DNA from 3 places in the Erwinia sp. E602 genome. Region 2 is predicted to be linked to each of the others. Evidence: predicted binding sites of a transcription regulator. Region 2 holds the regulator's gene; each other region holds the start of a gene.
The links. The regulator LexA, encoded in region 2, represses DNA repair genes until DNA is damaged. The targets are predictions, from matches to a motif close to TNCTGTATGTACATACAGNA.
Positions count from the first base shown of each region.

Region 1: GKQ23_RS10730 (metal-dependent hydrolase) is a predicted target of LexA. The motif match lies at 8,236-8,255, and genes of this name have one in related genera.
Region 3: sulA (SOS-induced cell division inhibitor SulA) is a predicted target of LexA. The motif match lies at 7,967-7,986, and genes of this name have one in related genera.

Region 1 is NZ_CP046582.1:2,064,536-2,074,968, forward strand. Features, by position in the region: gene spy (ATP-independent periplasmic protein-refolding chaperone Spy) at 1-219, shown strand, start outside; gene cho (excinuclease Cho) at 344-1,210, opposite strand; gene nadE (ammonia-dependent NAD(+) synthetase) at 1,497-2,324, opposite strand; gene GKQ23_RS10700 (multidrug effflux MFS transporter) at 2,449-3,639, opposite strand; gene GKQ23_RS10705 (TetR/AcrR family transcriptional regulator) at 3,636-4,220, opposite strand; gene osmE (osmotically-inducible lipoprotein OsmE) at 4,412-4,747, shown strand; gene GKQ23_RS10715 (DUF6515 family protein) at 4,846-5,247, opposite strand; gene GKQ23_RS10720 (hypothetical protein) at 5,738-5,959, shown strand; gene GKQ23_RS10725 (L-cystine transporter) at 6,052-7,449, opposite strand; gene GKQ23_RS10730 (metal-dependent hydrolase) at 7,609-8,199, opposite strand; gene hxpB (hexitol phosphatase HxpB) at 8,402-9,070, opposite strand; gene GKQ23_RS10740 (YniB family protein) at 9,241-9,780, shown strand; gene GKQ23_RS10745 (fructosamine kinase family protein) at 9,802-10,433, opposite strand, start outside.
Region 2 is NZ_CP046582.1:4,446,395-4,456,827, forward strand. Features, by position in the region: gene pspG (envelope stress response protein PspG) at 1-93, opposite strand, end outside; gene dusA (tRNA dihydrouridine(20/20a) synthase DusA) at 252-1,250, opposite strand; gene zur (zinc uptake transcriptional repressor Zur) at 1,445-1,960, shown strand; gene GKQ23_RS22020 (CsbD family protein) at 2,198-2,407, opposite strand; gene lexA (transcriptional repressor LexA) at 3,052-3,660, opposite strand; gene GKQ23_RS22030 (diacylglycerol kinase) at 3,822-4,190, opposite strand; gene plsB (glycerol-3-phosphate 1-O-acyltransferase PlsB) at 4,318-6,783, shown strand; gene GKQ23_RS24110 (hypothetical protein) at 6,796-6,927, shown strand; gene ubiA (4-hydroxybenzoate octaprenyltransferase) at 7,034-7,900, opposite strand; gene ubiC (chorismate lyase) at 7,902-8,429, opposite strand; gene psiE (phosphate-starvation-inducible protein PsiE) at 8,475-8,891, opposite strand; gene GKQ23_RS22055 (YjbH domain-containing protein) at 9,050-10,433, opposite strand, start outside.
Region 3 is NZ_CP046582.1:3,162,333-3,172,765, forward strand. Features, by position in the region: gene rlmI (23S rRNA (cytosine(1962)-C(5))-methyltransferase RlmI) at 1-170, shown strand, start outside; gene hspQ (heat shock protein HspQ) at 232-549, shown strand; gene GKQ23_RS16125 (CoA-binding protein) at 580-999, opposite strand; gene GKQ23_RS16130 (DUF2057 family protein) at 1,197-1,838, shown strand; gene GKQ23_RS16135 (methylglyoxal synthase) at 1,921-2,379, shown strand; gene helD (DNA helicase IV) at 2,392-4,446, opposite strand; gene GKQ23_RS16145 (YccF domain-containing protein) at 4,577-5,023, shown strand; gene yccS (YccS family putative transporter) at 5,033-7,168, shown strand; gene GKQ23_RS16155 (TfoX/Sxy family protein) at 7,182-7,793, opposite strand; gene sulA (SOS-induced cell division inhibitor SulA) at 8,007-8,513, shown strand; gene ompA (porin OmpA) at 8,858-9,928, shown strand; gene matP (macrodomain Ter protein MatP) at 10,034-10,433, opposite strand, start outside.

The DNA.
Region 1 (10,433 bases), 2.4 Mb from region 2:
ATCGTCGCGGCGGACAGCTTCGATAAGGCTAAAGCGGAAGCCCAGGCGGAGAAAATGACGGTCAACGGCAAAGCGATGGCGCTGGCGCGTCTGGAAACCGAAAACAAGCTGTATAACGTGCTGACCGCCGATCAGAAAAAACAGTTCAACCAGAATTTTGAGAAACGTCTGACTGAAAAGCCGCGTCATGAAGGTAAAATGCTGCCAGCCGAAGACTAAACTTCGCGCCGTAAGCAGTCCGGTGCCGCGCTGAAGCCTTAGCCTCGCGCGGCATTAATTGAAACCGCCGGTGTTGCCCACCCGTCCGAGGACGGTGGTCAGCCCCGGCGGTTTTTTTTAACGTTTACCCGCCGAGGGGGATAACCGGCAGCCTGCCGCTGATTAACGGCTTGCAGAGGATTTTATAGCCGTCGCTGTCAAAGCCCGGCGGCGTGCTGGTCAGCGCCGTGGCGTCCGCCAGCTCGCTGACCGAGCCGAGGTAGAGCCAGTTGTTAATGACGTGGATCTGCTTCTGACCCGGCCGCTCTTCCACCACGCCCACCGCCCCCGGCCACGGCCAGCACTGCACGCGCAGCGCGTCAAGCGCGACACGCAGCCGCTGCTGGTGGGCCTCCACGCTCTCTTTGCCGCAGCAGGCACCGGCACAGCGCTTCAGCGCCGCGCGGAAGCAGCCGCGCCCGGCGGTCACCGACTCCAGCCCGAGCAGGCCATAGCAGAGCTGGTGCTGGTCGGCGATCTTCTGCAATGCCTCCAGCGCCGCCCGCCGGCTGGCAAACAGGCCGAACAGATTGGGGGTGTGCGAGAAATCGACCTCGCGTGCCGACACCACCTGCGGGCGCTGGTCATCCAGCCGCAGCGAGCAGAGCTGGCGGTTTTTGCGCAGGCGTTTGTTAAACAGCGGCTGCTGCAGCTTGATCATCTGCGCCTCGAGCAGCAGCGCGCCCAGCTCCCCGGCGGTGGGGATCCAGCTGATGCGCAGCGCCTGCCGCAGCATGCGCGCTTCGTCCGGGGTGCGCAGGTGCGACAGCACCCGGCTGCGGATATTGACGCTCTTACCGATATACAGCGGCAGGGTTTCACTTTCACCGTGGAAGATATAGACGCCGGGCAGGGTGGGCAGGTCTTCCAGCCACGGCCGCAGGTGCTCAGGATACTGATAAATGGCCGCTGCCTCGAACGCCAGGCGGGGGCTTGTGGCTCTTCTACTCACACATCACTCCGATTACTGTTTGCCTGTACAGTATAGCAGCAAAAATGCGCGGTGGCAGGCTATGCCGGGTGGCGAAGCGGGCATCGACGATCGTAATGGATTGCGGATTGCGGATTGCGAATGCTGATGACAGATGACAGATGACAGATGACAGTTGACGGGTGACACAGGCTGGGGAAGAGATAATGTGATGCAACGCCGGACACAGGAGCGGCATGGAGGAGGCGAATGGGTAATCTGGCTGAGAGAAGTACGCAGGGCAGAAATTTCCGCCCTGCACAACGTGTTACTGTTTCCAGAAATCGTCAAATACCGTGATCGGCGTGCGGCGCTTATGCTCGGTTTTCAGATACCAGCCTTCGATGGTCTTCGCGGCGTCCGGCTCGATGCTTTCACCCTGCAGATAGCGGTCAATCTGCTGGTAGGTGACGCCGAGCGCCACTTCATCCTGCAGCCCCGGACGATCGTCTTCCAGATCGGCGGTCGGCTGTTTCAGGTACAGGTGTTCCGGGCAGCCCAGCGCCTGCAGCAGCTGTTTACCCTGGCCCTTGTTGAGACGGAAAATCGGGTTGATATCGGTGCCGCCGTCGCCGTACTTAGTGAAGAAGCCGGTGACCGCCTCCGCCGCGTGATCGGTGCCGACCACCACGCCCGCCGTCATGCCGGCGATGCTGTACTGGGTTTTCATCCGTTCACGGGCTTTCTCGTTGCCGCGCACAAAATCGGACAGGACGATGCCCGCCTCGCGCAGCGCCTGCTCGCTGGCCTGCACCGCCGCCTTAATATTGACCGTCAGCACGCGATCGGGCTGGATAAAGGCGATGGCGTCCTGGCAGTCCTGCTCGTCGGCCTGCACGCCAAACGGCAGGCGCACGGCGATAAACTGATAGTCGCCGTTGCCGCTCTCTGCGCGCAGCTCGCTTATCGCCGTCTGGCACAGCTTACCGGTCAGGGTCGAATCCTGCCCGCCGCTGATGCCCAGCACCAGCGACTTGATGAACGGATATCGTTTGAGGTACGCCTTAAGAAAATCGACGCTGGTGCGGATTTCGGCGTCAACGTCGATGGCCGGTTTAACGCCGAGCGCGGTGATAATTTCCTGTTGCAGAGACATCTGATACTCCTCAGATTCAGCGCCACCCGAGGTGGCGATTGGCAGTTGCGTCTGATTAAGCTAACGCGCATCACGCGAAACAACAATCATCAATCCCTTATGTCTCGCGTCGGTTGCTGAAAAATCACGCGGACCTGGGCTTTTGCGCCAGCAGGGTGAACATCAGGATCGCCAGCATGTAGCAGCCGAAGATGGTGGCGGTCATGGTCAGCATCGAGGTGCCGCCGATGCCGGTGACCGGGACGCTGATGCCGCCGAGGGTGAACATGGTGACGCCCAGCACCGCCGAGGCGCTGCCTGCCCGGTGGCCCTGGCTCTGCATCGCCAGCGACGAGGCGGTCACCGAAATGACGCCGTTGCTGGCCACGCTGCAGAACAGCGCGATCAGCACCACCGGCAGCGCCGCGCCGCTGATGCCGGCCAGCAGCAGGCTGGCAGAGGCGACAAACGCCAGCGTCAGGCCGGCTTTCAGCACCCTGTACTCACCAAAATGGCGGCTGAAACGAGCAGCGGTCTGCGAGGCGATAATCAGGCCGATGCCGTTGGCGGCGAAGCAGAAGCTGAACTGCTGCGGAGTCAACTGGTAGATCTCCTGCAGCACGAAGGGTGACGCGCCGATGTAGGCAAACATCCCGGCCATCATAAAGCCCTGGGTCAGGCAGAAGCCCATAAACGGCCGATAGGTGGCCACCTGGCCCAGCGCGGCCCACGCTGAGAAGATACTGCCCTGGCTACGCCGCTCCACGGGCAGCGTCTCATGCAGTTTGAGGCGGGCGAGGATAAACAGCAGCATCGCAATCACGCCGATGGTCATAAACAGGCCGCGCCAGTCGAGGAACGCCATCAGCGCGCCGCCCATCACCGGGGCGGCGATCGGAGCCAGGCCGTTGACCAGCATCAGCAGCGCAAAGAAGCGGGTCAGATCGTGGCCGCTGTACATGTCGCGGGCGATGGCGCGCGACAGTACGGCTCCGCCGGCACCCGACAGCCCTTCAAACAGGCGTGCCAGCAGCAGCTGGTTAATATCCTGTGCCAGCGCACAGCCAATCGATGCGATCAGCAGCAGTACCAGCGACAGCAGCAGCGGGCGCAGGCGTCCGTATTTGTCGCTCAGCGGGCCGAAAAACAGCTGGCCTACGCCAAGGCCCAGCAGCCCGGCGGTCAGGCTCAGCTGGGCGCTGGCGGTGGAGGTCTGCAGGTCGCTGGCCAGGGAAGGCAGGGCGGGCAGGTACAGGTCAATGCAGAGCGGGCCAAGGGCCGCCAGCAGGCCAAGCGTAATGGCGTAACCCATACGGCTAGGGTGTGCAGATGTCATGATGCCTCGGAATCAAATAGCAGGTGATAAAACTGTTGGTAAAGCGGGTAGAGCTGTTTCGGTGATGCCTTCTGCGGCATCAGCCGCCGCCACGAGGTGCCTTCCACCATCACCGCCAGCAGCTCGACGCAGGCGCGCGCACGTTCATCGCTGAGGTGCGGGTGCTGCTGCTGCACTTTCTGGCAGGCGTGGCTGAACAGGCGGGCGTCGGCGTCGGCCATCATCTGCGCCACCGCCGGGTTGCGGGTGCTTTCAGCGGCGACCTCGAACATCAGCGCCTCATCGTCTTCGTTAAGCACCTGCCGCCAGGCCAGCAGCTCGCACAGGTGGCTGCTGTCGCTGGTGCTTTTCATCTCCTGCAGGCGAAAATCGATAATCCGCGTGACGATCTCGCCGATGATGGCGTCTTTGCTGGTGAAGTAGCGATAGATCTGGCCGACGCTGAGCCGCGCCTCCGTTGCCAGCTGGGCCATGCTGGCGGCGTGAAAGCCGTGCTGGCGGAAACAGCGGCGGGCGGCGGTAATGATTTCGTCTTTACGCAGGCGATGGCGTTCATCGCGCGCTTCGGCGGGGGTAACCATCGGTAATGAGCTCCTGCTGGGGGCCGCCCACGCTGAGGCCGCAGCGGCCAGCATGATGCGAACGATCGTTCTCAATTTTTTATTATAAACATCGTGCCGCGCCTGCGGTATCATTTTCTGTAACAGATTTGATTAATCTGAATTTGTATTCCAGGATTAGTGGGACATGGATAAAAAATGAGGAATAACAAATGCGTAAAATGACGGGATTGATCGGTGCCGCAGTCACTCTGGCAGTTTTATCGGGCTGTACTGCCTATGACCGCGCCGAAAGCTATGTCACCAAGCCGGTGGTGCAGGACGTTAAAAAAGGCATGACGCGTGCTCAGGTGCGTGACCTCGCCGGGCCTCCTGCCACGGAGATCACCATGGTGCACGCCCGCGGTACCTGCCAGACCTACGTGCTGAAAGAGCGCGATGGCAAAACCCAGACCTACTTTGTCAGCTACAACGACACCGGTCGGGTGATGAACTACGGCTTCCAGAGCTGTAAAGAGTACGATACCGACCCGCAGACCAATCAGTAACCGCACTCGTCGGTACGTCGCTGAATCCGCGCCGTGCCGCCGTAAGAGCATAAAAATGGCCGCTGTAAGTTCAGCGGCCATTTTTTTATGCCTGTGAATTATAAACCCGGCGGGCGCGGCACTTCCAGATACTGGCCGTCGATATTGCGCCGGTAGTAGTGGCCATCCTCAACGTAGAAGCGCTCGCCGTTGTAGTCCAGCGCGTGCATGCTGCCGCCCCTGTAACGTTCAACCGGTCGGTCAACCACCACGTAGCTGTTATCACGCTCACGCTGATAATAAGTGCCGTTCAGCACGTAATAAGTCAGGCCGCCGATCAGCACCGCTGCAGCGGCATCCGGCAGAAATGAGAGCCGTCCCGGGCCGCCGTGGCGCCATTCCGGGCCGCCGTGGCCGCCGTCGTGCCAGCCCGGTCCGGGTCCCCAGCCGCCGGGATGGGCAGAGGCGAGCGTCGGGGCCAGCAGCGTGAAGGCGAGTAGCGTGGTCATCACCTTTTTCATAGGGGTTCTCCTGTTGCAACTGTCGCCAGCATCGGCCCTTGCCGGCCGAAACACAAGCGCTAACCTTACCGCATTATCTGCTGCTTACAGCGCTTAACGATTCCTTTACCTGACCGCCATGATTGGGCGAAATTAAGATATAAAAAAGCCCGGATGGCGATCCGGGCTGGAGGATAACGCTGTGCGTATTACGCGATTAACGCTGCGCCATTCAGGCTTCGTTATCGTTACTGGCATTGGTCAGTTGGGTCTGCTGCAGCCACTGGCGGGTCAGCGTATCGCGGTCATCCTGCCGTTGACGTTCAGCGTGGTACGGCCTCAATCAACCCGTGGAGAAACGTTGCTGAAAAGGAACGATCGGTGAATTTCTGATAAAGCGAATTTGGCTGCTTATAGCATAGTCACCAACCAGCCCGCCGGTTACTGTGCCAACGGTATTGCAGATACCTGCGATCTATCCGAAACGGATATTCATTAAAGTGAGGTAATTATGAAACAACTTTCCGTTCAACACGTTAATCAGGTTTCAGGCGGGTGTTTTCTTAGCTATCTGGCAAATGCTGTCAGTAAGCCGCTGGGGCAGTTAGTGCACACCGTAGAGAGCAACATTTATGATGCCACTCTCGGCAAGATCCCGTTGCTTGGTCCGCTTTTAAAAGGGTTTATAACCGATCCCTGTCAAATTTTTAAAGCGCCACCGGCCAACTCATAATCATTCAGTTTTAAACAGTGTGAGAGAGTTTGCTGTGTAAATAAGCCGCAGGCATTTTGCCTGCGGCTTATTACATTCAGTGTGCCAGTTTATTACCGGTGAGCCAGTTCAGCGTCGTTATCGGCATCGGTAAGCAGGATCTGCTTATCGGTCTGCTTCAGCCACTGGCTGGTCAGGGTACCGGCGGTCATCGAGCCGTTGACGTTCAGCGCGGTACGGCCCATATCGATCAGCGGTTCGATGGAGATAAGCAGCGCCACCAGGGTGACCGGCAGGCCCATCGCCGGCAGCACGATCAGTGCGGCGAAGGTGGCACCGCCGCCCACGCCAGCCACGCCGGCCGAGCTGAGGGTGACGATGCCGATCAGGGTGGCGATCCACATCGGGTCAAACGGGTTGATGCCCACGGTCGGTGCTACCATTACCGCCAGCATGGTTGGATAGAGGCCGGCACAGCCGTTCTGGCCGATGGTGGCACCAAATGAGGCGGCAAAGCTGGCAATCGACTCGGGCACGCCCAGGCGACGCGTCTGGGCTTCCACGCTCAGCGGGATGGTGGCAGCGCTGGAGCGGCTGGTAAAGGCAAAGGTAATCACCGGCCACACTTTGCGGAAGAAGCGCAGCGGGTTGACGCCGTTAACCGACAGCAGCAGCGCGTGCACGGCAAACATAATCGCCAGGCCGAGGTAGGAGGCCAGTACAAAGCTGCCGAGCTTGATGATGTCGCTGAGGTTAGAGCTGGCGACCACTTTGGTCATCAGCGCCATCACGCCGTACGGCGTCAGCTTCATAATCAGGCGTACCAGCTTCATCACCCACGACTGCAGGGTATCGATGGCTTTCAGCACCCGCTGGCCTTTCTCCGCATCATCCTTCAGCAGCTGCAGGGCAGCCACGCCGAGGAAGGCGGCGAAAATCACCACGCTGATGATTGAAGTGGGGTTGGCTCCGGTCAGATCGGCAAACGGATTCTTTGGAATAAAGGAGAGCAGCAGCTGCGGCGCGCTGAGGTCGGCCACTTTGCCGGCGTAGTTAGTCTGGATCGCGGTGAGACGTGCGGTCTCCTGCACGCCCTGCACCAGCCCGCTGGCGTTGAGGCCAAACAGCCAGGTGACAAACACGCCAACAGCGGCAGAGATTGCGGTAGTGAACAGCAGCACGCCGATGGTCAGCACGCTGATTTTACCCAGTGAAGAGGCGTTATGCAGGCGGGCGACGGCGCTGAGAATCGAGGCGAACACCAGCGGCATCACGATCATCTGCAGCAGCTGGACGTAGCCGTTACCGACCAGGTTAAACCAGCTGACGGACTGTTTAATCACGTCGCTGCCTTCGCCATAGACGTTGTGCAGGGCGAGGCCGAACAGTACGCCGACCACCAGGCCAAACAGCACTTTCTTCGACAGGCTCCAGCCCTTACGGCCGGCTTTGCCGACCAGCAGCAGCAGCGCGATAAAGGCGACGAGGTTAACGATCAGAGGAAAATTCATTTCCGGTTCTCCAGAAGGGTGTGCAAAGCAGGTCACGGCTGGCGGCAGTTGATTTGTGCCGCGCAGCAAGTCGTACAGGGGCGGGATGGTATCAGCTTGTTAGCGCATGGCTTATATCCAAAAGGAATTGATTATAACTTTTTGTATTTAATCGCCCAATTATTGCGCTTTCTGGTGATTAATCAGGCTGCTGACGCTGTTCTGCACGCTGCTGACCATGCCGCTGGCCCAGCCATTCTGACCAAAAGGCGCAACCCCAGGTGGAAACCACATCGCGTAGCCGACCAGCGCCAGGCACAGTACGCGCTCCAGCTGGTTGCCTTTCTGGCTGCGCAGGATCGGCAGGCGAAAGCGCCAGCGGCAGGGCCACAGCAGCGGTACGCCGGCCGGGGTCAGCATATCCGCCACGATATGGCTGAGGTAGCCCAGCACCAGCCCCTGAAAGGCATCGGCCGGGATCAGCCAGCCTGCCGGCAGCGGCGTCTGCAGCAGCATCACGCCACCGGCCACCGCCAGCAGGCTGTGGGTAAAGCCGCGGTGGCCAAACGCGCGGGCGATCGGTTTCGACAGCCAGGCCAGCCGCTGCCCGAGCAGTGACTTCGGATGATCGATATCCGGCAGCAGGCAGGTGAGCAGCGCCGCCGGAATAATATGCCACCAGTCGGCGCTGGCCAGCACCGGCGTCAGTTCAGCGCGCTTGGCAAAGATGGCGCTGGCAATGGCAAAAATAAGATGGCCTTCGGCCGTCATGGGGATCCCTGGCTACATAGCTGTCGATGTATCCAGTATAGGGAATATATACAGTAGAATAAATATGTGACGCTGTAACGAAGAGCAAATATTTTAAGGAGATGTTTCTTAGATTTGCACTGGAGTGACAGCGATGATCCTGGCCACCACCGGGGGTGGTGGCCAGATAATGCCAGCGTGATGCGGTCGCAGCGGCTGACGCTTACCCTTTCAGGTGCGCGGCGGTCAGTTCGGTCAGCGAACCCAGCTGCACGTCGGCCAGCGCCCAGCGCGCATCCTGACGGTTCTCCGCCGCCGGCACCACGATGGAGCGCATCCGCGCCGCTTTGGTCGCGATCATGCCGTTAAAGGAATCTTCCAGCGTCACGCAGTTGAGCGGATCGATCCCCAGCCCGCGTGCGGCGTCCAGGTAGACCTGCGGATGCGGCTTGCTGTACGGCAGTTCACCGGCGGAGGCCAGTACGTCAAAGTAGCCGCGCAGGTCAAACAGCGCCATCACCCGCTCAAGCATATACAGCGGGGATGCAGAGGCGAGGCCGATTTTCAGGCCTTCGCGTTTGCAAAGCTCCAGCGCCTCTCGCACGCCGGGCAGCAAGGGGCGGGTTTCTTCTACCCGGGCAATCACGCGGGCGATAATCCGTTCGGCCACTTCGGCCTGGGACGGGCCGCTCCACGGCATCGCGTCGTACCACAGGCTGACCACCTGATCGATGCGCAGGCCAAGGGTATCGGGCATGCCCTCGGCTTCCGTCAGTGACAGCCCCAGTTCGCTGAAAATTTCCAGCTCGGACTGGTGCCAGAACGGCTCGGAATCGATCAGTAACCCATCCATATCAAAAATTGCGGCCTGTACCGGGCGACGATGTGACATTTTACGGCTCCATTTAACGGTTTGCGTCACCTTAGCACGAAGCGGGCGTTGAAAAAATGCACTGGCGGCGGCTCCCGACGCGGGTGCCGCGTAAAAACAGGCTTTTAGCGGGCACTTTTCTGCCAGTGCAGGTAGACTTACTGCCAGACAACGGACCGACTGGAGAAAGCATGACCTATCAACAGGCTGGCAGGGTTGCGCTGTTAAAGCGCATCGCAGGCTGGATCATTTTTATCCCGGCACTGATATCAACGGTGATTTCACTGCTGGGGTTTATGGAAAAAAGCCGTGAACAACGGGAAGGGATCAACGCGGTGATGCAGGATTTTGCGCACGTGATGATCGATATGATTCGCTTCAACACCGGCTTTCTGCAGGGTTTCTGGGATAATTCGCCGGTGCCGGACTTCAACTCCGGATTGAACGTGCTGTTCTGGGTGATTTACTGGCTGATTTTTGTCGGGCTGGCGCTGCAGGCCTCAGGGGCCCGGATGGGCCGTCAGGCACGCTATCTGCGTGAAGGGCTTGAAGATCAAATGATTCTGGAAAAAGCGCGCGGTGCCGATGGTCAGAGCCGCCAGCAGCTGGAAGAGAAGATTGTCGTGCCGCGCCACACCATCTTCCTGCAGTTCTTCCCGCTCTATATCCTGCCGCTGGTTATCGCCGTCGCCGGCTACTTCCTGTTTAAGCTGCTGGGCTTTATCTGGTAGCCACATGCGCCATGTCAGCCCTTATGCAGAGGGCGCATGGCGTTGCTGTTTCCCCCCTTCATCCGTATCCAGCAGCGCGCCGACGGCCTGTTGCGCCTCATTCATCCAGCTGCCGCCGAACACGTTAGCGCGGTTAAGCAGGTAATACAGCTGATAGACCGGCTGCCGCTTCCGGTAGTCCGCGGGTAACGGCCACACCGAGTCATAGCCTTCTGCAATCTGCGCCGGCAGGTCGCTGAACCAGGACAACATTGCCAGGTCACATTCACGATCTCCCCAGTAGCAGGCAGGGTCAAACAGCCAGGGACCTTCAGCGCTGCCGCTGCAGTTGGCTGGCCACAGGTCACCGTGCAGCAGCGAGGGTTCAGGATGGTGGTTGCTGAGCGCCGCCTGCGCGCAGCTGACAATCAGCTCTGAATTACCATACTGAATGCCTTTTTCCGCGGCCAGCTGCAGCTGCCAGCCGATACGCTGTTCGGCAAAGAATACCGACCAGCGCTTCAGCCAGCTGTTAGGCTGCGGGGAGGTCGTGATGTTGTTATCGAAGTCGAGGCCAAACTGCGGCTGCTCGCTCCACTGATGAAGGCGGGCCAGCTGCGCACCAAGCTGCCAGGCGTTTTCTGCGTTAAGTGGGGTGGGAGCAATGAACTCCA
Region 2 (10,433 bases):
CGTCGCCACCGCCAGCGCCGCCAGGATGCCCAGCAGCGAAATACCGGTCAGCAACAGCATCATAAAAAAGCCAATGACAAACAGGATCTCCAGCATGTTGCTCTCCACAGAAACAGGGGGTATAGCGGGATATTACAAGAAGCGTGCCAGGTTGGGGGAATGCGTAACTAACTGAATTCTCTGGGCAGGGATGACCAGGACAGCGGTTGCCCTGGTCAATTTAACGAAGGTGTGGTCAAAAAATCAGGCGATTACTCAACGTCCGCCGGCACGCGGTCAGCCACCAGCGCGAGGGCTTTCTCCACCACGTCGACGCCGGCGCCGGGCTTGTGCGCGTTCTCACTCAGGTAACGACGCCACTGGCGCGCGCCGGGAATGCCCTGGAACAGGCCAAGCATATGCCGCGTTACGTGGCCGAGGTAAGTGCCCTGCGACAGCTCCTGTTCGATGTAAGGGTACATGGCGCGCACCACGGCGATCGGATCCGCCGCCGGCCCGTCGCAGCCAAACAGTTCGCGATCCACCTGCGCCAGCAGGATCGGGTTCTGGTAGGCTTCGCGCCCCATCATCACCCCGTCCAGATGCTGCAGATGGGTTTTCGCTTCTTCCAGCGTCTTCACGCCGCCGTTAATCGCCAGCGTCAGCTGCGGGAAGTCGCGCTTCAGCTGATACACGCGCGGGTAGTCCAGCGGCGGGATTTCGCGGTTCTCTTTCGGGCTGAGGCCGGAGAGCCAGGCCTTGCGGGCGTGGATGATAAAGGTGTCGCAGCCGCCCTGCTCCGCCACCGTGCGGATAAAGTCACAGAGGAATTCGTAGCTGTCCTGCTCGTCGATGCCAATACGTGTTTTCACCGTCACCGGGATCGACACCACGTCGCGCATCGCCCTGATGCCGTCGGCCACCAGCTGCGCTTCGCCCATCAGGCAGGCACCAAAGCGACCGTTCTGCACGCGATCGGAGGGGCAACCAACGTTGAGGTTGACCTCGTTATAGCCGCGCTGTTCGGCCAGCTTCGCACACTGTGCCAGCGCCGCCGGATCGCTGCCGCCGAGCTGCAGCGCGATCGGCTGCTCTTCCGGGCTGAAGGCCAGATAGTCGCCCTTGCCGTGAATAATTGCACCGGTGGTAACCATCTCGGTGTAGAGCAGCGTCTGGCGGGTCAGCTGGCGGTGGAAGTAACGGCAGTGACGGTCGGTCCAGTCAAGCATCGGGGCAATCGAAAAGCGGTGTGCAGGGAATTTTTCAGTCATGAAACGCGCAAACTCTGTAGCAAAAGGGGTGACGATATTGTGCGCAATGATAGCACGCTGGTGGACAGGGATATAGCGTTCAGGCGCGGTTTGCCCGCCACGCCAGGCGGACGGTGGCAGCAGCGGTATGCAAACTCGGCGTTTTAGCACAGACGTGATAAAATAACGTTTCAGTCTGGCCTGAGGAGGGAATAATGAACACCACGACTACAGAAAATATCCTGACGCAGGCGGAAGTCATTTGTCAGCAGCGCAGCGTGCGCCTGACGCCACAGCGGCTGGAAGTGCTGCGCCTGATGAGCGTGCAGAACGGCGCGATCAGCGCCTACGATCTGCTGGACCTGCTGCGCGAGTCCGAGCCGCAGGCCAAGCCACCGACCGTCTATCGCGCGCTGGATTTCCTGCTGGAACAAGGCTTTATTCACCGCGTAGAGTCAACCAACAGTTACGTAGTCTGCCACCATTTCGAAGAGCACTCCCACACGTCGGCGATGCTGATTTGCGATCGCTGTGGGTCGGTGAGCGAACAACATGCCGACGGCGTTGAGGCGATCCTGACATCGCTGGCGCTGAAAACCGGCTTCACGCTGGGCCACAGCGTGATTGAAGCGCATGGCTTCTGCTCGGGCTGCGCGGAGATTGAAACCTGCTCTCACCATGAGGCCTGCGATCACGATCACAGCGCACCGGCGAAAAAACGCGGACGTTGAGTTCAGTGCTCCTGCATGCCGGGTGCGGATGCGATCGCTGACAGGGTTACCTGTAGGATAAACGGGATATTTCTGCAGGCAGGTCTGTTGAAGAGAAAACGGGGTTAATGGCGACAGAGCTGTAGCCAGTACAGTAACGGGTCACTACTCAGTGAGTCAGGGGATCTGTTACGGGGTTGGTGAGAGTTGGCACGATCCTTGTGCCTGGGGTAGGAGCCCAATTCTCAGAGGCAGAGATTACCAGCGGTGATCGTTGCGGGTTTCCCAGTCCTTCAGTTCTTTTTCGGCCTGATCTTTCTGGTAGCCGTAACGTTCCTGAATTTTTCCGACCAGCTGATCGCGTTTACCTTCCACGACCGTCAGGTCGTCGTCGGTCAGCTTGCCCCACTGTTCTTTCACTTTACCTTTGAACTGCTTCCAGTTACCGCTCGCTTCGTCTTTATTCATCATATAACTCCCTCAGCTTAGGTTTAGAACAGCCTTTAGCGTATTCGTCTTGTAAGTGCGCCTGATTACCAGATAAAAATCTGGATTAGCGCTGAACACAGAGTTAATTATAGTAGAAACGCGCGGATATGCGCTGAGTGGACGATTAAAAGATAAAATCGGCTCTCCTGCAGGCAGAAAACCGATAAAAGTGAATGTAAATCAGAGACTAAGACTGGGCATCACGTAAGTAACTAAATATTTCCATTATCGTTCAGCGCTGAACCAGGTGCCCCGCCGCCAGTGACGCCGCCAGATCGCCCACAGCGCCAGCCGCCAGCCGCCAGCCGCCAGAGCTGCTTATCGGCAACGGAAAGTAGTTTCATATTGGAGCGGTATCCTTGCCTGTGCGGAACCTGTATCTGGAACTTCACCTGTCACTGCCTGTCGACCTCTGACGGGCTGGACGCGTTCGCCGGGTCACAGGCATCGATCGGTCAGGGCTATATATCAGCACGTCAGCACGTCAGCACAAAGGATATGATCGGTAAGATTGCTGATTCAGGCAGGCTGTCATGCAGCAGGAAAGCGTGCGCAGGAATTCAAAGGGGAAATGCGCAGCGGCGGGGAGGAGGCCGCTGCGTGATGAGCCGTGGTGGGTCGCGCTACTGCCAGTTGCCGTTGCGGATCACGCCCACGGCCAGGCCTTCGATGGTGAGCGTCTGCTCACGCAGGTCGACCACGATCGGCTGGAAGTCCGGGTTTTCCGGCAGCAGCTGCACGGTGTTGCCCTGCTTCTTCAGACGTTTTACCGTCACTTCATCGTCGATACGCGCCACGACCACCTGGCCATTGCGCACGTCTTCGGTCTTGTGTACCGCCAGCAGGTCACCGTCGAGAATACCGATGTCGCGCATCGACATACCGCTGACGCGCAGCAGGAAGTCCGCGCTCGGTTTGAACATTTCCGGGTCCACCTGATAGTGCCCTTCAATATGCTCTTCCGCCAGCAGCGGTTCACCGGCTGCCACGCGGCCGATCAGCGGCAGGCCGTTGACCTCTTCCATCATCAGGCGAATGCCGCGCGAGGCGCCGGAGACGATCTCAATCACGCCTTTACGCGCCAGCGCTTTCAGGTGCTCTTCGGCGGCATTGGGGGAACGGAAGCCGAGCTGCGAGGCAATTTCTGCCCGCGTCGGTGGCATACCGGTCTGGTTAATATGGTCGCGAATCAGGTCATAGACCTGCTGCTGCCGTGCCGTTAATGCTTTCATCCCGCCCCCTGGTTGTTTATACAGTCGACTGTGAGTATATACAGCTATTTCGCCCTTGGGAACCCAAACCCGCCCCGCTGGCGATCAATTTTGCATCAGAGGGGCGTTGCAGAGGTCAGCTGGCGCACTTTCGCCGCATGAAAGTGCCTTTTTTGGATAACTCATTGCAGATTCGGCAGTAACAACATGGCCCAGACAGCGATTGCCAGTAAGATGCTCAGCAGGACGGCGGCGGAGCCCATATCTTTTGCGCGCCCGGCCAGCGGATGCATTTCACTGCCGATGCGGTCCACCACCGCCTCAATCGCGCTGTTGAGAACTTCGACGATAATCACCAGCACCACCGAACCGATCAGCAGTACGCGCGTGACGGCATCAACATCCAGCCAGCAGGCCACCGCCACCGCGATAATCGCCGCGATCGCTTCCTGGCGAAAGGCCGCTTCATGCTGCCAGGCGGCGCGTAATCCTTGCCACGAATAACCGGCTGCTTTTACGATTCGTGTCAGGCCGGTGGCGTTATTTGCCATAATCAGGGAACCCTTTGAGAAGTTTGACGTCGGAGACGGGTGTAGCACAATTTGCAACACCACAGATTCTGTTGGCGCTTTCTGGTATGCTTGCGGCGCTTTGCTAACAAGAGGCTTCATGTTGTCTATGTCAGGTTGGCGTAATTTATATTATAACCTTTTGAATCTGCCAGTTAAATTTCTGGTAAAGAGTAAGGCAATTCCGGCCGAGCCGGTTGCTGAGCTCGGGCTCGATACGTCGCGCCCTATTATGTATGTGCTGCCTTATGATTCAAAGGCCGATCTCCTGGCGCTGCGTGAGCAGTGTCGCAAACAGGAGCTGCCGGATCCGCTGCAGCCGCTGGAGATCGATGGCACCCTGTTGCCGCGTTATGTGTTTATCCATGACGGCCCGCGCCTGTTCCCTTACTACGTGCCAAACCCGGATTCGGTCAAGCTGTTCCATGACTATCTGGACCTGCACCGCAGCCATCCTGACCTTGATGTGCAGATGGTGCCGGTGTCGGTGATGTTTGGCCGTGCGCCGGGACGCGAGGTGCAGGGCGAAAGCCAGCCGCATCTGCGGGTGCTGAACGGCATTCAAAAATTCTTTGCGGTGCTGTGGCTGGGGCGCGACAGCTTCGTGCGCTTCTCGCCGATGGTCTCGCTGCGCCATATGGCCACCGAGCACGGCACGGATAAAACCATCGCTCAGAAGCTGGCCCGCGTGGCGCGTATGCATTTCGCCCGCCAGCGCCTGGCGGCGATCGGCCCGCGTCTGCCGGTGCGTCAGGACCTGTTTAACAAGCTGCTGCAGTCGAAAGCCATCGCCAAGGCGGTGGAAGACGAGGCGCGCAGCAAGAAAATCTCCCATGAGAAGGCCCAGCAGAACGCCATCGAACTGATGGAAGAGGTGGCGGCCGACTTCTCCTATGAGGCGATCCGCCTGACCGACCGCATTATGGGCTGGACCTGGAGCAAGCTTTACCAGGGGATCAACGTCAACGGCGGTGAGCGCGTACGCCAGCTGGCGCAGGACGGCCACGAGATCGTCTACGTGCCGTGCCACCGCAGCCATATGGATTACCTGCTGCTCTCCTACGTGCTCTATCACCAGGGGCTGGTGCCGCCGCATATCGCGGCCGGAATTAACCTGAACTTCTGGCCGGCCGGGCCGATTTTCCGCCGGCTGGGGGCGTTCTTTATCCGTCGCACCTTTAAGGGCAATAAACTCTACTCGACGGTATTCCGCGAATACCTCGGCGAGCTGTTTACCCGCGGCTATTCGGTGGAGTACTTCGTGGAGGGCGGACGCTCACGCACCGGCCGCCTGCTCGATCCGAAAACCGGCACGCTGTCGATGACCATTCAGGCGATGCTGCGCGGCGGCAACCGGCCAATCACCCTGGTGCCGATCTATATTGGCTACGAGCACGTGATGGAAGTAGGTACCTACGCTAAAGAGCTGCGCGGCGCGACCAAAGAGAAAGAGGGCTTCCTGTCGATGGTGCGCGGGCTGCGTAAGCTGCGAAATCTCGGCCAGGGCTACGTCAACTTTGGCGAACCGCTGCCGCTGGTCGCGTATCTTAACCAGCAGGTGCCGGAGTGGCGCGAGGCGATTGACCCGATTGAGGCCCAGCGCCCGGCGTGGTTAACCCCGGCGGTGAACGATATTGCCCAGAAAGTGATGGTGCGCATCAACAACGCCGGGGCGGCGAACGCCATGAACCTGTGCGTGACCGCGCTGCTGGCTTCACGCCAGCGCTCGATGACCCGTGACCAGCTGACCGAACAGCTCGGCTGCTACGTCGAACTGCTGCGCAACGTGCCCTATTCGCCGGATGCCACCGTGCCGGATATGACGCCGGAAGCGCTGCTGGAACACGCGCTGAGCATGAATAAGTTTGAGCTGGAGCAGGACAGCATCGGTGAGATCGTGATTCTGCCGCGCGAGCAGGCGGTGCTGATGACCTACTACCGCAACAACATTCATCATATGCTGGTGCTGCCGTCGCTGATTGCCGCGGTCCTGATGCAGCACCGCGAGCTGAGCCGTGATGAGCTGCTGCGCCAGGTCAGCGTGATCTACCCGATGCTGAAAAGCGAGCTGTTCCTGCGCTGGGATGCCGCAGAGCTGCCGCAGGTGATTGAGCCGCTGGTGGCCGAGATGGCGCGTCAGGGCCTGCTGCTGGTGGAAGACCAGCATCTGCGCCTGAACCCGCCGCGTTTCCGCACCCTTCAGCTGCTGGCCGCCGGCGTACGCGAAACCCTGCAGCGTTATGCCATTACCTTCTCGATCCTCAGCGCGAACCCGGCGATTAACCGCGGCACGCTGGAGAAAGAGAGCCGCACCATGGCCCAGCGCCTGTCGGTGCTGCACGGCATTAACGCGCCGGAGTTCTTCGACAAGGCGGTGTTCACCTCGCTGGTGCTGACGCTGCGTGATGAAGGCTACATCAGCGATTCCGGTGATGCCCAGGTTGAACGGACCCAGCGCGTTTACCAGCTGCTGGCGGAGCTGATCACCCAGGACGTGCGGATGACGATTGAAAGTGCTGTGGCACCGGAGCCCTCCGCCGCTGCCGTGACGGAGAGCGCGATCGCGCCGGAGTAATACGGTGACGCGGTGACGGAGAGTGCGGTTGCCCCGGAGTCATGGGGCAACGCCCTGACCACCAGCCACGCCCGCGGTAAAAATCAGTTAAACGGCAACCCGGTGTTGCCTGCAACGAAAAGGCCGGTCGCACTGAGCCAGTAAAGAGGGGAAGCCCCATGATTTACTGCGCCAGCGCGACCGGCCTTTTTTTCGCCTGTCCCGACGGTAGCCTGATGATGCTAAGGCTCGCCACCGGCGCAGAGCGCGGCTACCAGAGGCTGATAGCGATGCCGGCAAACAGCACCATACCGACGTAGTTGTTATTCAGGAACGCCCTGAAACAGGCGTCGCGATCGCGTCCTGCCACCTGCCTCTGCTGGTGTATAAACAGCCCGGCCGCCAGCAGCATGGACCACCAGAACGCCCCGCCCAGCCCGCTCAGCCAGCCGACCAGCGCCATCAGCGCCAGCGTTGCCAGCTGCAGCAGTCCGACGATTAGCTTATCGAAGCGGCCAAACAGGATCGCCGTCGACTTGACGCCAATCTTCAGGTCGTCGTCGCGATCGACCATCGCGTACAGGGTGTCGTAAGCCACCGTCCAGCAGACGTTAGCAAAAAACAGCAGCCAGCAGACCAGCGGCACGCTCTCGCTGACCGCCGCCCAGCCCATCGGGATCGCCCAGCCAAACGCCGCGCCCAGCACCACCTGCGGCAGGTGGGTGTGACGCTTCATAAACGGGTACATCCACGCCAGCGTCAGGCCGCCGAACGACAGCAGGATAGTCATGCGGTTCATGGTCAGCACCAGCGCGAAGGAGACCAGCACCAGCCCGGCAAACAGCAGTTTGGCCTCACGGCTGGTGACCGCCCCGCTCGGCAGCGGGCGCAGCCGGGTGCGTTTGACGTGGCCGTCGATTTTGCGGTCGGCGAAGTCGTTAATCACGCAGCCGGCAGCGCGCATGGTAATTACCCCCAGCGTAAACACCAGCAGCACGTTCAGCGGCGGCACGCCGTCCGCCGCCAGCCACAGCGCCCACAGCGTCGGCCACAGCAGTAGCACCGTGCCGATCGGCTTATCGATGCGCATCAGGCGGCAGTACGCCGCTAATTTACTCATTGGCAGACTTCTCTCCACGTCAGGATCTCTGCTCTGGCGCCAGGCTGGCATACAGCGGCGAAGCGGGTAAAAACAGTTCGGTCAGCAGCAGCGGCTTGCCCGTGAGGCGCAGGCGCGAGCGCCGTGCCCACAGCGCGCCGTGGTGGCCGACGTCAATAAAATCGCGGGTCAGGGTTGAGCTGGCAAACAGATAGCGCCCCAGCGGCACGCTGCCCAGCTGCTGCAGCTTCTGCTCCGGCCCGACCAGCGTTGACTCCGGCACCAGCGTGCGCGCCACCAGCCAGGGTACGCCGTCGCCGCACAGCTCAATTTCACGCAGCCAGTAGCGCGGCTCGTCAGGCAACAGCGCTGACTCTTCCGGCCAGGCGTCTCCGCCGACAAAGCCTTCGCGCAGCACGTTGACCGTCACCTCACCGCAGTAGCGTTCAAAACGCCGGGTCATTGAGTCAACTTCCATCAGCCAGTCAAGCAGGGGGGCGGTCAGCAGGGGTGAGGATTCGGGCAGCCAGTCGATCGCGCGCAACGGCGACAGCGCGTTCTCAGCCATAACACTTCTCCGTAAAAATGGGGTACCCGAGTGTACCCCATTTTCTTACTCGCGTTTCAGGCGGTTACTGTTCGCCAGCCACAGAGTGCACACCAGGATAAGAATGGCGAAGGTGTAGGCCAGCGTATCCAGCGGATTTTTATGGTCGACGATAATCAGGCGGATAATCGCCGTGATGCCGATATAGACGAAGTAGCGTAGCGGGAAGTGGTAGCCCGACTGGAAGTATTTGACGATCAACGCGATAAATTCAAAGTAGAGAAAATAGATCACGATGCCTTCAATCAGCAGGTAAGACGAGGTCTGCTCGCCGGTGTTCAGCAGCACGTTGGCCAGGTGGATGGTCTCTTTACCGAGAAAAATCACCAGGATCACGGCCAGCGCAATCAGGCCGGCGTTCAGCACCATCTGCAGGGCAAAAGCCAGCCGGGTGGCCGGGGTGTTATGGGCGGGGGGAGTCATGGGTCATACCTCAACGTCATTGTTATCTGGCGGGAAAACCGCTGCTGATACTATGCTTGAGTGTGACGCAGATCACAAGACACCCCGCCGGATGCGGGGCAATAGCGGGGTCAGCGCCGGCCCGTACGGCTAACCGTGGCGGGCCGGCGCTGGCAGGATCAGCGGTAGTTAATATCGCGATCGCTGGTCAGGTCATAGAGGTTGTACTTACGACCCAGCTGCTGGCCACCGTCACGCGTCAGCGGTGTCCAGTTGATCTGGGCGCGGCCGCGGATCGGATCGAGGCTGAACAGATCCATCGGGATGGAGACGTAGAACCCTTTGGTGAAGTCCCCTTCGCCATACTCTTCCGACGAGACGTTGGTTTTGGTGGCGTAGACGCCGACGGCCACGCCGCTGTCGAAGCGTTTGGAGACGTCAACGGTCACGCCCTTATCCTCCGCCAGATACTGCCCGACGCTGGCCTTGACCAGCACGCCCTCGAAGAACCACGGCTGCCAGTAACCGGTCAGATTGCCCACCTTGGCCTTGTAGTTGGTGAACTTCATCATGTTGTCCCAGTCACGCTGCTTAACGTAGTTGGCATCGACGCCAATCGCCCAGCTGGCGTCCAGCGGACGATAGAGCAGTTCACCGCCGACGCCGCCGTACATGGTCTCCAGATAACCACCGTACACCTGGCCGTAGAAATCACCGCCGAGGTGGCGCATGTAGTTGGCCTGCAGGTTGTTGACGTAGGCGTCGTTTTCCACGTACTCGCGGATGTGGGTACGCACCCGCGGCAGGCTCGAGTCGCCCGGCGCGCCGTCGTAGTTAAAGCGGTTGTAGTTGTTGGCCACGTTGACGAACACGCTGCCGTCAATCAGCAGGTGGTTGGTCAGCCAGTAGCTGGCGTTAGCCGACACGCCCACCTGGTACATGTAGAAGCTTTCCGGGCCGCCAACCGACTGGTTGAGCACCGGCGACAGGCTGTAGTCGAGGCGATCGCCGTCGATGTAGAAGCCCTGCTCGGCGTTCTCCGGCAGGTGCGGGTTGATACGCACCTGACGCAGCGTCTCTTCATGCCCCAGCGGATAGCCTTCCAGCTGGCGCTTCAGGCTGACAACGTCGGTTTCGGTGGTCACCTGCGGCATATTATTGCGGATCTCGGTGACGCGGATCTTCTCTACGCCTTCCGGCAGATGGTTGGCGAGGATCACGTTGGCGCGCTCCACGCCGCGTGCGGTGTCGCGGTATTTGGTCTGCTCACCGCTTGCGTACAACGTGTCGCCTTTCACCTGAATGCGCGGCGCGTCGAAGCCGGCGTTGTATTTCAGGTCGGTCAGCTGCGCGGCGGTGGTGGTCGGCTCGAGGAACCGCTCCTGCGGCTGCGGGTTGTAAGCCGGTACCGGCTTATCACGCTGCACCTGGGTATTGTCATTAAAGTTGGTGCGCAGGGTGAAGCCCGCCATAAAGGTGTTGCCACGCTCGTAGCTGACGTTGACGTCCGCCCAGTCGGTGACGCGGTAAATGGCTCCGACGTTGAACTTACTTTTCTGCTCC
Region 3 (10,433 bases), 1.3 Mb from region 2:
CCGGCCTGATGACCACCGACCTGTTCCAGAAGATTGTCGCTGACGCCGCGATTGATGCCCGCCGTGAAGTGCAGTTTATCGAGCAGTTCCGCCAGGCGGCCGATCACCCGGTGCTGGCCAGCTACCCGGAAGGGCTGTACCTGAAAGGATTTGCCTGCCACGTTCTGTGACTTGAAAAAAGGTTGTCCTGCCCCGATATTATGTTCAGGGCAACTTTTTCAGGAGGTCATGATGATTGCCAGCAAATTCGGTATTGGCCAGCAGGTGCGTCACCAGCTGCTGGGTTTCCCTGGCGTGGTGGTGGACGTTGACGCGGAGTACTCGCTGAAAGATCCGGCGGTCACCGAGATCGACGGTTACGATGCGTTTCGCACCGCACCCTGGTATCACGTGGTGATGGAAGATGACGAGGGCCAGACGGTGCACACCTATCTGGCTGAGGCGCAGCTTTCGTGGGAAGCCCCGGATGACCATCCCGGGCACTCCTCCCTTGATGAACTGGCCGCCTCGGTGCGTCAGCAGCTAAGCGCGCCTCACCTGCGTAACTAAGTCCGGCCCCGCGATCGGCGGGGCCGGATTTCAGGCGCTTTTCAGCAGCCCCAGCCGCGGTATCTCTACCTTCGGGCAGCGATCCATTATTACCTTCAGTCCGGCGTCAGCCGCCAGTACACCCGCCTGTTCATTGATCACCCCAATCTGCAGCCACAGCGTTTTAGCGCCAATGGCGATCGCTTCCTGCGCTACCCCCCACGCGGCTTCAGAATTGCGGAATACGTCAACCATGTCTACCGGCTGCGGAATATCGGCCAGCCTGGCGTACGCCTTCTGCCCCAGCAGCTCCTTTCCCGCCAGCTTCGGGCTGACCGGGATCACCTGATAGCCCTGCGCCAGCAGAAACGCCATCACGTGGTAACTGGCGCGCGCCGGATTGTCACTGGCCCCCACCAGCGCAATGCTGCGGGTGGTATTCAGCACGTCAGTAATCGTTTGATCGCTCATCTAAGGTCTCCATTTGCTGATAAAGCGTGTCAGAGAGTGTGGCTGACACGGGCGACGCCATCCGGGGATCGCCGATCCCGGTTGTGCGTTTTATGATATATAGCACGATTAAATATTTTAAAATGTTAATATGCTGCCATACTGAAAGACTTTGATACATTCGAATTTATGCCGTCGCTGACCGGGCTGGAGAAACAATGAAGTTGTATAAGGTTATCACCGGGTTGGTCATGATGCTGGTTGCCGCCGCGGTACCCGCCACCACGTTAAAACTCTCCCCTGAACTGGACCTGCTGGTGCTTGACGGGCGCCGGATTTCAGGATCTCTCCTGAAAGGCGCCGACGGGCTGGAACTGGAACGTGGTGAACATCAGCTGCTGTTCCGCCTGGAAAAAAACCTTAATCCGCTGGCCCACCAGCGCGACACCTGGCGCTCAGCGCCACAGATCGTCACCTTTATCACCAACAGCCGCTCGGTAGTGATCCAGTTCCCGGCGATCGGTACGCCACACGACGGCAGGGCCTTTGATAAAAAGCCGCAGTTCAGGTTGGTCGATGAGCAGGGTAATGAAATAGCCAGCAAGCGCGACCGGCTGCTGCAGCCGATCAACGGCGATGCGGAACAGGTGATGATCCAGTACAACCTCACCGGTAAAATTGCCTCGGTGCCGCGTTTCGCACAGTCAGGGCAGCGTTCAGCGCTGGCCGGCCCACCGGCCGCAGAGATGGCCGACAGCCACAGCGCCGCCGAGCGTATGTTGCACCTGTGGTATCAGCAGGTGGACTCCGCCACCCGCCAGCGTTTTGTGATGCTGCTGAAGGCGCTGCATACCAGTTGATCCCGCTTTGCCGCTGGCGCTACACTCAACTCCCTGTTTGACCTGATAATAACATCACCCTCTTTGCTCACAGGAAAGTTGAATGGACCAGACAACCCGTACCCTCGCGCCGAGTAAACATATTGCGCTGGTGGCGCATGACCACTGTAAAGACACTCTGATGCAGTGGGTAGCCGCCCACAAAACGCTGCTGCAGCACCATACGCTTTACGCTACCGGCACCACCGGCAATCTGGTGCAGCGCGCTACAGGACTGCCGGTCACCGCCATGCTCAGCGGCCCGATGGGCGGCGATCAGCAGGTGGGTGCGCTGATTTCAGAAGGCAGGATCGACGTGCTGATCTTCTTCTGGGACCCACTTAACGCGGTACCGCACGATCCTGACGTTAAGGCCCTGCTGCGGCTGGCCACCGTCTGGAACATTCCGGTGGCCACCAACCTGGCGACGGCCGACTTCATTATCAGTTCACCGCTGTTCTCCGGCGAGCTGGCCATTCAGATCCCAGACTACGAGCGTTACCTGCAGCAACGTCTGAAGTAACGCCCGCTGACGTCAGGGTTTTCTCAGCTGCGGAACGCCCTGACGAATTAACTCTGCAACAAAGGCCGAAGGCTGCTGGCGATCGACCATCAGCCACACCTGGTGACGGGCGCGGGTCAGCGCCACGTAGGCCAGCCGCCGCTCTTCCGCATCCGGGAAATCTTCTGCCTGGGGTAGCAACGCCGCCTCCATTACCGATTCGCGTGCCGCGGCCGGGAAGCCCTCTTTACCCGCGCTCAGCCCCAGCAGGATCACGTAATCCGCCTGCTGCCCCTTACTGGCATGAATGGTCATAAAATCCAGCGTCAGATTAGGCCAGCGGGTCGCAGCCTTATCGAGCAACGGCGGCCGCAGATAGTGATAGCGCGCCAGCAGCAGCACTCGTTCGCCACTTTTTACGTAACCGCTCATTTTATTAATCAGCGCTTCCAGCTGGTCATCCGGCAGCAGCTGTACCGCTTTAGCACCGCCCTTCGTCAGGCTGTTGAGCGGCTTTTTTAACTGATGCGGGTTGCTCTGCACAAAGCGGTTGGCCACCTCGCCGATGCGCTGGTTAAAGCGGTAGGTGGTGTCGAGCACGCAGCGATCACCTTCACCAAAGTAGTGATGGAACGCGGTGGTCAGGGTCATCTCGGCGCCGCTGAAGCGGTAAATTGCCTGCCAGTCATCACCGACGGCAAACAGCGTGGTCTGGCTGTTCTGCCGCCGCAGCGCAGACAGCAGCGCGGCCCGCTGCGGGGAGATATCCTGAAACTCATCGACGAGGATATGCTTCCACGGGCTGACAAAACGGCCTTTTTCCAGAATATTGACCGCCTGATGGATCAGGCCGGCGAAATCCACCGCCCCCTCCTCCTTCAGCGCGTTTTTCCACGCTTTCAACAGCGGCGCCATCAGCCGGATACGTTTGCTGAACAGATCGCGCACCGCTTCCGGCGCGCTGTCGATCATCGCCGCCTGCGCGCCGCCGTGCGTGCGCATCAGCCCCAGCCAGCGGTCGAGCCGGCTGGCCAGTTTTTTAGCCAGCCGGTCATCCTGCCAGAAACTGCCGTCGTCCAGCTGCCACTCCAGCTCATCGGTCAGCCACTGCCGCCAGCCGCTGGCCTGCGCCTTCTTCTCGCTGCACTGCTGACGCCAGGCGTCGATAAGCAGCCGATGGCGGGCGTCGGTATCGCTTTCAAGACGGCTGACCTTCGGGGACTTCTTGCTGCCCTGCTGAATAATGAGCAGCGCCAGCGAATGGAAGGTGCGGGCTTCAATCTCGTCGCTGTGCAGCCGTTCACTGATGCGCGCGTTCATCTCCTGCGCCGCCTGGCGGCCGAAGGCCAGTAGCAGGATCTGGCTGGCGACCGCCTGCTTACGCAGCAGCAGCCAGCCGGCTCGCGCCACCAGCACCGAGGTTTTACCGCTGCCCGCTCCGGCCAGCACCAGCACCGACTCCTCGCCGTTGACCACCGCCCGCGCCTGTGCATCATTCAGCGGCGAGCTCTCCACACCGTCGAAGAAATCAGCGTACTGCTGCAGCATGCGCCGGGTCCATGCACCGTTACGCGTCTGCCGCTGGCTCTCGCTGTCCTGCAGCCACCGCAGGCAGTACTCATAGGGCTCGCTGCAGGCGTCAAAGTCCATCAGACGGTCAACGGGCAGCGGCAGGGCGGCAAAGGTGTCAGCAATCTGCTGTTGAAAGCTGCTGATATCCGCCCGTTTCAGCCAGCGGTCCTGCTGTTCCAGCTCGCGCAGACGTCCGGCCTGCGCCTCCAGCACGACGGCGGCAATGCCGCTCATCTCTTCGCTCCACTGCTGCCACGCCTGGCTGAAGTAGTGGAAGAAACGCTGAGTTTCACCCCATTCGGTACCGTGTAAACGCACCACTTTGTCATCCGGCAGGGAGAATTCCAGCTCTCCCCACACCAGCCCACGCTTGCACCTGACGGCCAGAAGCTGGTTAAACGGGATAACGTACTCATGCTTTTCGCCGCTCACCTCGACGCCCGCGTTCAGCAGCCGCACGCGATTATAGGGATGCTGTGCCAGATGTTTGCCCAGCGACGTTGCTTTCAGTTCCATTCCGGTGCCCCTGGGCTGCGGTTATTTTCTTCTGACGACAGTTTAACGGGCGCGGCGATACCGCTCCAGTGCTAAAACACGTTACAATCAAGCGATTGTCCTGACACCCTGTCTGAGAAGGAGCCCCGCGATGCGCGCAGTTCTCAATATTCTGAATTTTGTTCTTGGTGGCTTTCTGACCACGCTATCCTGGCTACTGGCCACCGTAGTCAGCATTATCTTCATCTTCACGCTGCCGCTCACCCGCTCCTGCTGGGAGATCACCAAACTGTCGCTGCTGCCTTTTGGCAACGAAGCCGTTCACGTCGATGAACTTAATCCGGGCGGCAAAAGCGCGCTGCTCAACTCCGGCGGCACGCTGCTGAATATCCTGTGGTTTATCTTTTTCGGCTGGTGGCTGTGCCTGATGCATATTATGGCGGGTATCGCGCAGTGCATCACTATTATTGGCATTCCGGTTGGTATCGCCAATCTGAAAATCGCGGCCATTGCGCTGTGGCCGGTAGGCCGCCGCGTGGTGTCGGTCGAGGTGGCCCGCGCCGCGCGCGAAGCCCGTGCGCGCGGACAGTTCCGCTAAGATCCGGGAATGACTGCACTCATCACCCGCGGGCTGCACCGCTACGCTTTCAATACCAGCTGGCTGTATAACCTGCGCATTACCCTGGCGCTGGCCGGCACCGCGGCGCTGCCGTGGTGGCTGGATCAGATTAGCTGGACCATTCCGCTGACCCTTGGTGTGGTGGCGGCGGCGCTGACCGACCTCGACGATCGCCTGAGCGGCAGGTTGCGTAATCTGCTGATCACCCTGACCTGTTTCTGCATCGCCTCGGTCTCCGTGGAGCTGTTATTCCCCCATCCGTGGCTGTTTGTGGTCGGACTGGCGATCTCCAGCTGGGGATTTATTTTACTGGGTGCACTGGGGCCGCGTTACGCCACAATCGCCTTTGGCGCCGTGCTGATCGCTATTTATACCATGCTTGGCATCAACCTGTTTGAGCAGTGGTATCTGCAGCCGCTGCTGCTGCTGCTGGGGGCCGTGTGGTACAACCTGCTGACCCTGAGCGGACACCTGCTGTTTCCGATCCGCCCGCTGCAGGATAATCTATCCCGCTGCTTCAGCCAGCTGGCGCAGTACCTGGAAGCGAAAGCCAGCCTGTTTGACCCGGACCTGGAGCAGGATGACCGCCAGGCGCTGATAGCCGTAGCGATGGAGAACAGCAAACTGGTGGCTGTGCTAAACCAGGCGAAAAGTTCGATTCAGTCGCGCCTGCGCGGCGATCGGGGCCAGCGCGGCACCCGGCGCACGCTGCACTTCTATTTTGTCGCGCAGGATATACACGAACGCGCCAGCTCGTCGCACGTGCAGTACCACCACCTGCGTCAGTCATGGGGGGCCAGCGATATCCTGTTTCGCTTCCAGCGTCTGCTGACGCTGCAGGCACGCGCCTGTGAGCAGCTGTCGCAGGCGATCCTGCTACGCGTGCCCTACCAGCACGATGTGCGCTTCGAGCGGATGTTCCACAACCTCAACGCCACGCTGGCGCGTCTGGACGGCCAGCAGCCGGACAGCACCGAGCTGCAGGCGATGCACTATCTGCTCAATAACCTGAAGGCGATCGACGCCCAGCTGGCCACGATTGAGTCCGAACAGAGCCCGCCCGGCACAGCGCCGTCCGATCAGCGGCTGTCCAGCGACGGGCTGACCGGCTGGGGGGATATCCGCCTGCGGCTCAGCCGCCATCTCAGCCCGGAATCTCCGCTGTTTCGCCATGCAGTGCGCCTGTCGCTGCTGCTATGCACCGGCTATGCCTTTATTCAGCTGACCGGGCTGCAGCATGGTTACTGGATCCTGCTGACCAGCCTGTTCGTCTGCCAGCCCAACTACAGCGCCACGCGCCGAAGGCTGACGTTGCGTATTCTCGGTACGCTGGCAGGCATCGCCATTGGTCTGCCCCTGCTGTGGCTGGTTCCCTCCACCGAGGGGCAACTGCTGCTGATCGTGCTGTTCGGCGTGCTGTTTTTTGCCTTCCGCACCGTGCAGTACGCACATGCCACCCTGTTTATCACCCTGCTGGTGCTGTTCTGCTTCAACCTGCTGGGCGAGGGCTTTGAGGTGGCGCTGCCGCGCATCATCGATACCCTGCTGGGCTGCGGTATTGCCTGGCTGGCGGTGATGTTTATCTGGCCTGACTGGCGATTCCGCCGGCTGCCCGTCGTGGCACAGCGCACCCTGAACGCCAACTGCCGCTATCTGGATGCGATTCTGGTGCAGTATCATCAGGGTAAAGATAACCGGCTCGACTATCGTGTGGCCCGGCGCGATGCGCACAATGCGGACGCCGAGCTGGCATCGGTGGTATCCAGCCTGTCAGCCGATAACAAAAGCGACCGGGCATTGCGGGAAGCGGCGTTTCGACTGCTGGGCCTGAACCATCTGTTCCTCAGCTATATTTCCGCACTGGGCGCGCACCGTGAACGGCTGGAAAGCGACGAGATGCTGCAATTGCTGGATGATGCCGTCTGCTATGTCGATGACATTCTGCACGCGGACGTCGCCAGTGAAGACCGCGCGCAGAGGATGATCGACAATCTCGCCGAGCGTATTCAACACCAGGAGAGCCAGGTTAATACCAAAGAGCCGCTGGTGCTGCAGCAGGTCGGTTTACTGGTCGATCTGCTGCCTGAAATTGCCCGGCTTAACAGGCATCTCGCCAGCCGTTAACGGCCCAGACCGGTTATCGCCGATCGCGCTGCGCATTCATGTAAAACCAGATGCGCAGCTCCTCCTTCACCGCACGCGGCAGGGCTTCGTAATGGCGGCCGACAATTGCCCCCTCCAGCGCGAGGAGTGCGGCAAGGCCAAGGTTTTTATTGCAGGCCCGTAGTTTCAGCCAGCACTGTTTCGCTCCCTGCTGACGAAGATGGTTGATGGTATAAATACCCACCTGGCGCAGCAGCATCTCCATACGAAACCCCATATTGGGCAGATCTTTGATCCGCCGGTTGCTGATGCGCGCCTCGCGCTGCCGCTGGGCACCTTTCAGGCACAGGCTGGAGAGCGCCACCAGTTGATCGCTGTCCGACCAGAGCGCGTTGTCTACCCGATAGTAGTTCATCTCAACCGGCACGCCGCGCTTATGCATACTTAGCGGCACCATTTTACGTTCCGCGATGTAGGGCTGCACCTGCTCACAAGCCCGCAGGTAGAGTTCCCCCTCCGCCACCACCGCGAATACGGTCTTTTCTACCGAGAGACAATAGCCGCCAAATTGCGTGCGTGATTCCACGCAGCCCAGCGCGGCCAGACGCTGTTTGGTGGCTTCAATTCTATCCTTTGAACTTTTCATCATCATCCTCCGCGTAGCTTAAGAAAACTCTCACAACTTCCTTTAAATCAACGCACTGAGGATGCCGCTTCCCCTGTTACTCGTTCAATCAATAATTTAGATAACGCCGTTTTAGATTGCGATTTTGAGAGACGTCATCAAAAAATAAGGTTGATCTTTGCTCAGCAGCCATATACTGTACATTCATACAGTAACAACGTGAGCGAAGACATCATGCGTACTCATTCCCTGAAATCTCAGTCTGTTAACAGCACCTGGCATGGAGCAGCGCGCGGCACCCCCTCCCCTGCCTGCGCCAGCGGCATGGTCAGCGAACTGGTTTACAGTCAGAATCAACCCGGCATGACTCAGCTGTTACTTCTGCCGCTGCTGCAGCAACTGAGTACCCAGTCTCGCTGGCAGCTGTGGCTAAACCCGCAACAAAAGCTAAGCCGTCACTGGTTGCTGCAGTCAGGGCTGCCGTTGGAAAAAATGATGCAGGCCCCCCACTCAGGTTCGATTGCGACCGTGGAAGCGATGATCAAAGCGTTGCAAACCGGAAATTACAGTGTGGTGCTGGGCTGGTTTGATGAGGAAATATCAGAAATCGACCGGCAGCGGCTGGAGCACGCCGCCGGTTCAGGCCAGGCGCTTGGTTTAATTATGCGGCCAGAACGCTCAGTTTCTGCGCAGGAGAGACCGTTAAAAGGATTAAAAATTCACTCGAGTTTGTATCATTAAGTAAAAATAGGATTTTTCTCAGGATTTTTCGTTGTGCAATGCCGTGCGGGCCTCCGATTATGTCATACCGGGGCTCAGGGATGATTTGGCTGGGGATTTAGACCGTCATTCACCCTCAGAATTCACTCGGAAATGTTAAAAGTTTTGTAAGAAACGCCCTTTTTTTGCTGAGTGGCCTCACATCTTACTTGTAAGTTTGCCGGTACGTTGTAGACTTTATCTCGCCAGGGTGCTCAAAAACCTCCTTTTTTGGAAGAGTCATAAATGAGCTCATAGCCCGGCAAGGATAACCAAAGAGCTTATTTTAAGCTCATTGCCTATTTGGATGATAACGAGGCGCAAAAATGAAAAAGACAGCTATCGCAATTGCAGTGGCACTGGCTGGCTTCGCTACCGTAGCGCAGGCCGCCCCTAAAGATGACACCTGGTACACCGGTGCTAAACTGGGCTGGTCTCAGTACCATGACACAGGTTACTACGGTAACGGTTACGAAAACAACAATGGTCCTACCCACGAAAATCAGCTGGGCGCGGGTGCATTCGGTGGTTATCAGGCTAACCAGTACCTGGGCTTCGAGCTGGGTTATGACTGGCTGGGCCGTATGCCTTACAAAGGCACCGTGACCAATGGCGCATTCAAAGCGCAGGGCGTGCAGCTGGCAGCTAAACTGAGCTACCCAGTGCTGGACAACCTGGACGTGTACACCCGTCTGGGTGGTATGGTATGGCGTGCAGACTCCACTCAGAAACGTTCTGATGGCAGCCGCATCTCTGACCACGACACCGGTGTTTCTCCACTGGCCGCGGTTGGTGTTGAATACGCACTGACCCCTGAGTGGGCTACCCGTCTGGACTACCAGTGGACCAACAATATCGGCGACGCCGGTACTGTGGGCACCCGTCCTGACAACGCCTTGCTGAGCGTAGGTGTTTCTTACCGCTTCGGTCAGGAAGAAGCTGCTGCACCGGTTGTTGCTCCGGCACCAGCCCCGGCTCCAGTTGTTGAAACCAAGCGTTTCACTCTGAAGTCTGACGTGCTGTTCAACTTCAACAAATCTACCCTGAAGCCAGAAGGCAAGCAGGCTCTGGATCAGCTGTACACCCAGCTGAGCAACCTGGATCCGAAAGACGGTTCAGTAGTTGTTCTGGGCTACACCGACCGTATCGGTTCAGAGCAGTACAACCAGAAACTGTCTGAGCAGCGCGCTCAGTCTGTGGTTGACTACCTGGTCTCTAAAGGTATCCCGGCTAACAAAGTTTCTGCACGTGGCCAGGGTAAATCTAACCCGGTTACCGGCAGCACCTGTGACAGCGTGAAAGGCCGTGCGGCCCTGATCGACTGCCTGGCGCCAGACCGTCGTGTAGAGATCGAAGTTAAAGGCATCAAAGACGTTGTGACTCAGCCACAGGCTTAAGTCATCCCGTGATGCAAAAAAACCCCGCTCTGCGGGGTTTTTTATTGTCCTGATTTTGTGCAGTACGGGCGATACCTGCATCGGGTTAACGTACCGTTCCTGACGTTACTCCGGTTTGCCAAGCATATCCTTTAGTCCCTGCTTCAGTGAAGACATCTGGCTGGCGTACTCTTCTTTGCGTTCGGCATCTTCAATCAGCTGCACGATGGTTTCCGACAGCGTGCTGTCACGACGCTGGGCCAGACCGGCAAGGCGCTGCCAGACAAGATACTCCAGATCGATGGATTTCTTACGCGTGTGCTGATGTTCCGCATTGAAATGACGCTTGCGGCGGGCGCGGATGGTCTGTTTCATCCGGTTTTCAAGCAGCGGATTGATGTGTGCAGCAATCCAGTTGGCGACGTCAACCGGCCGGTTCTCCATCGCCAGCAGCTCCTCCACCACCGCCTGGGCGGCGCTCTGCTCAATATAACGCGTGATCAATTCTCCCTCGCGGTGTTTTTTC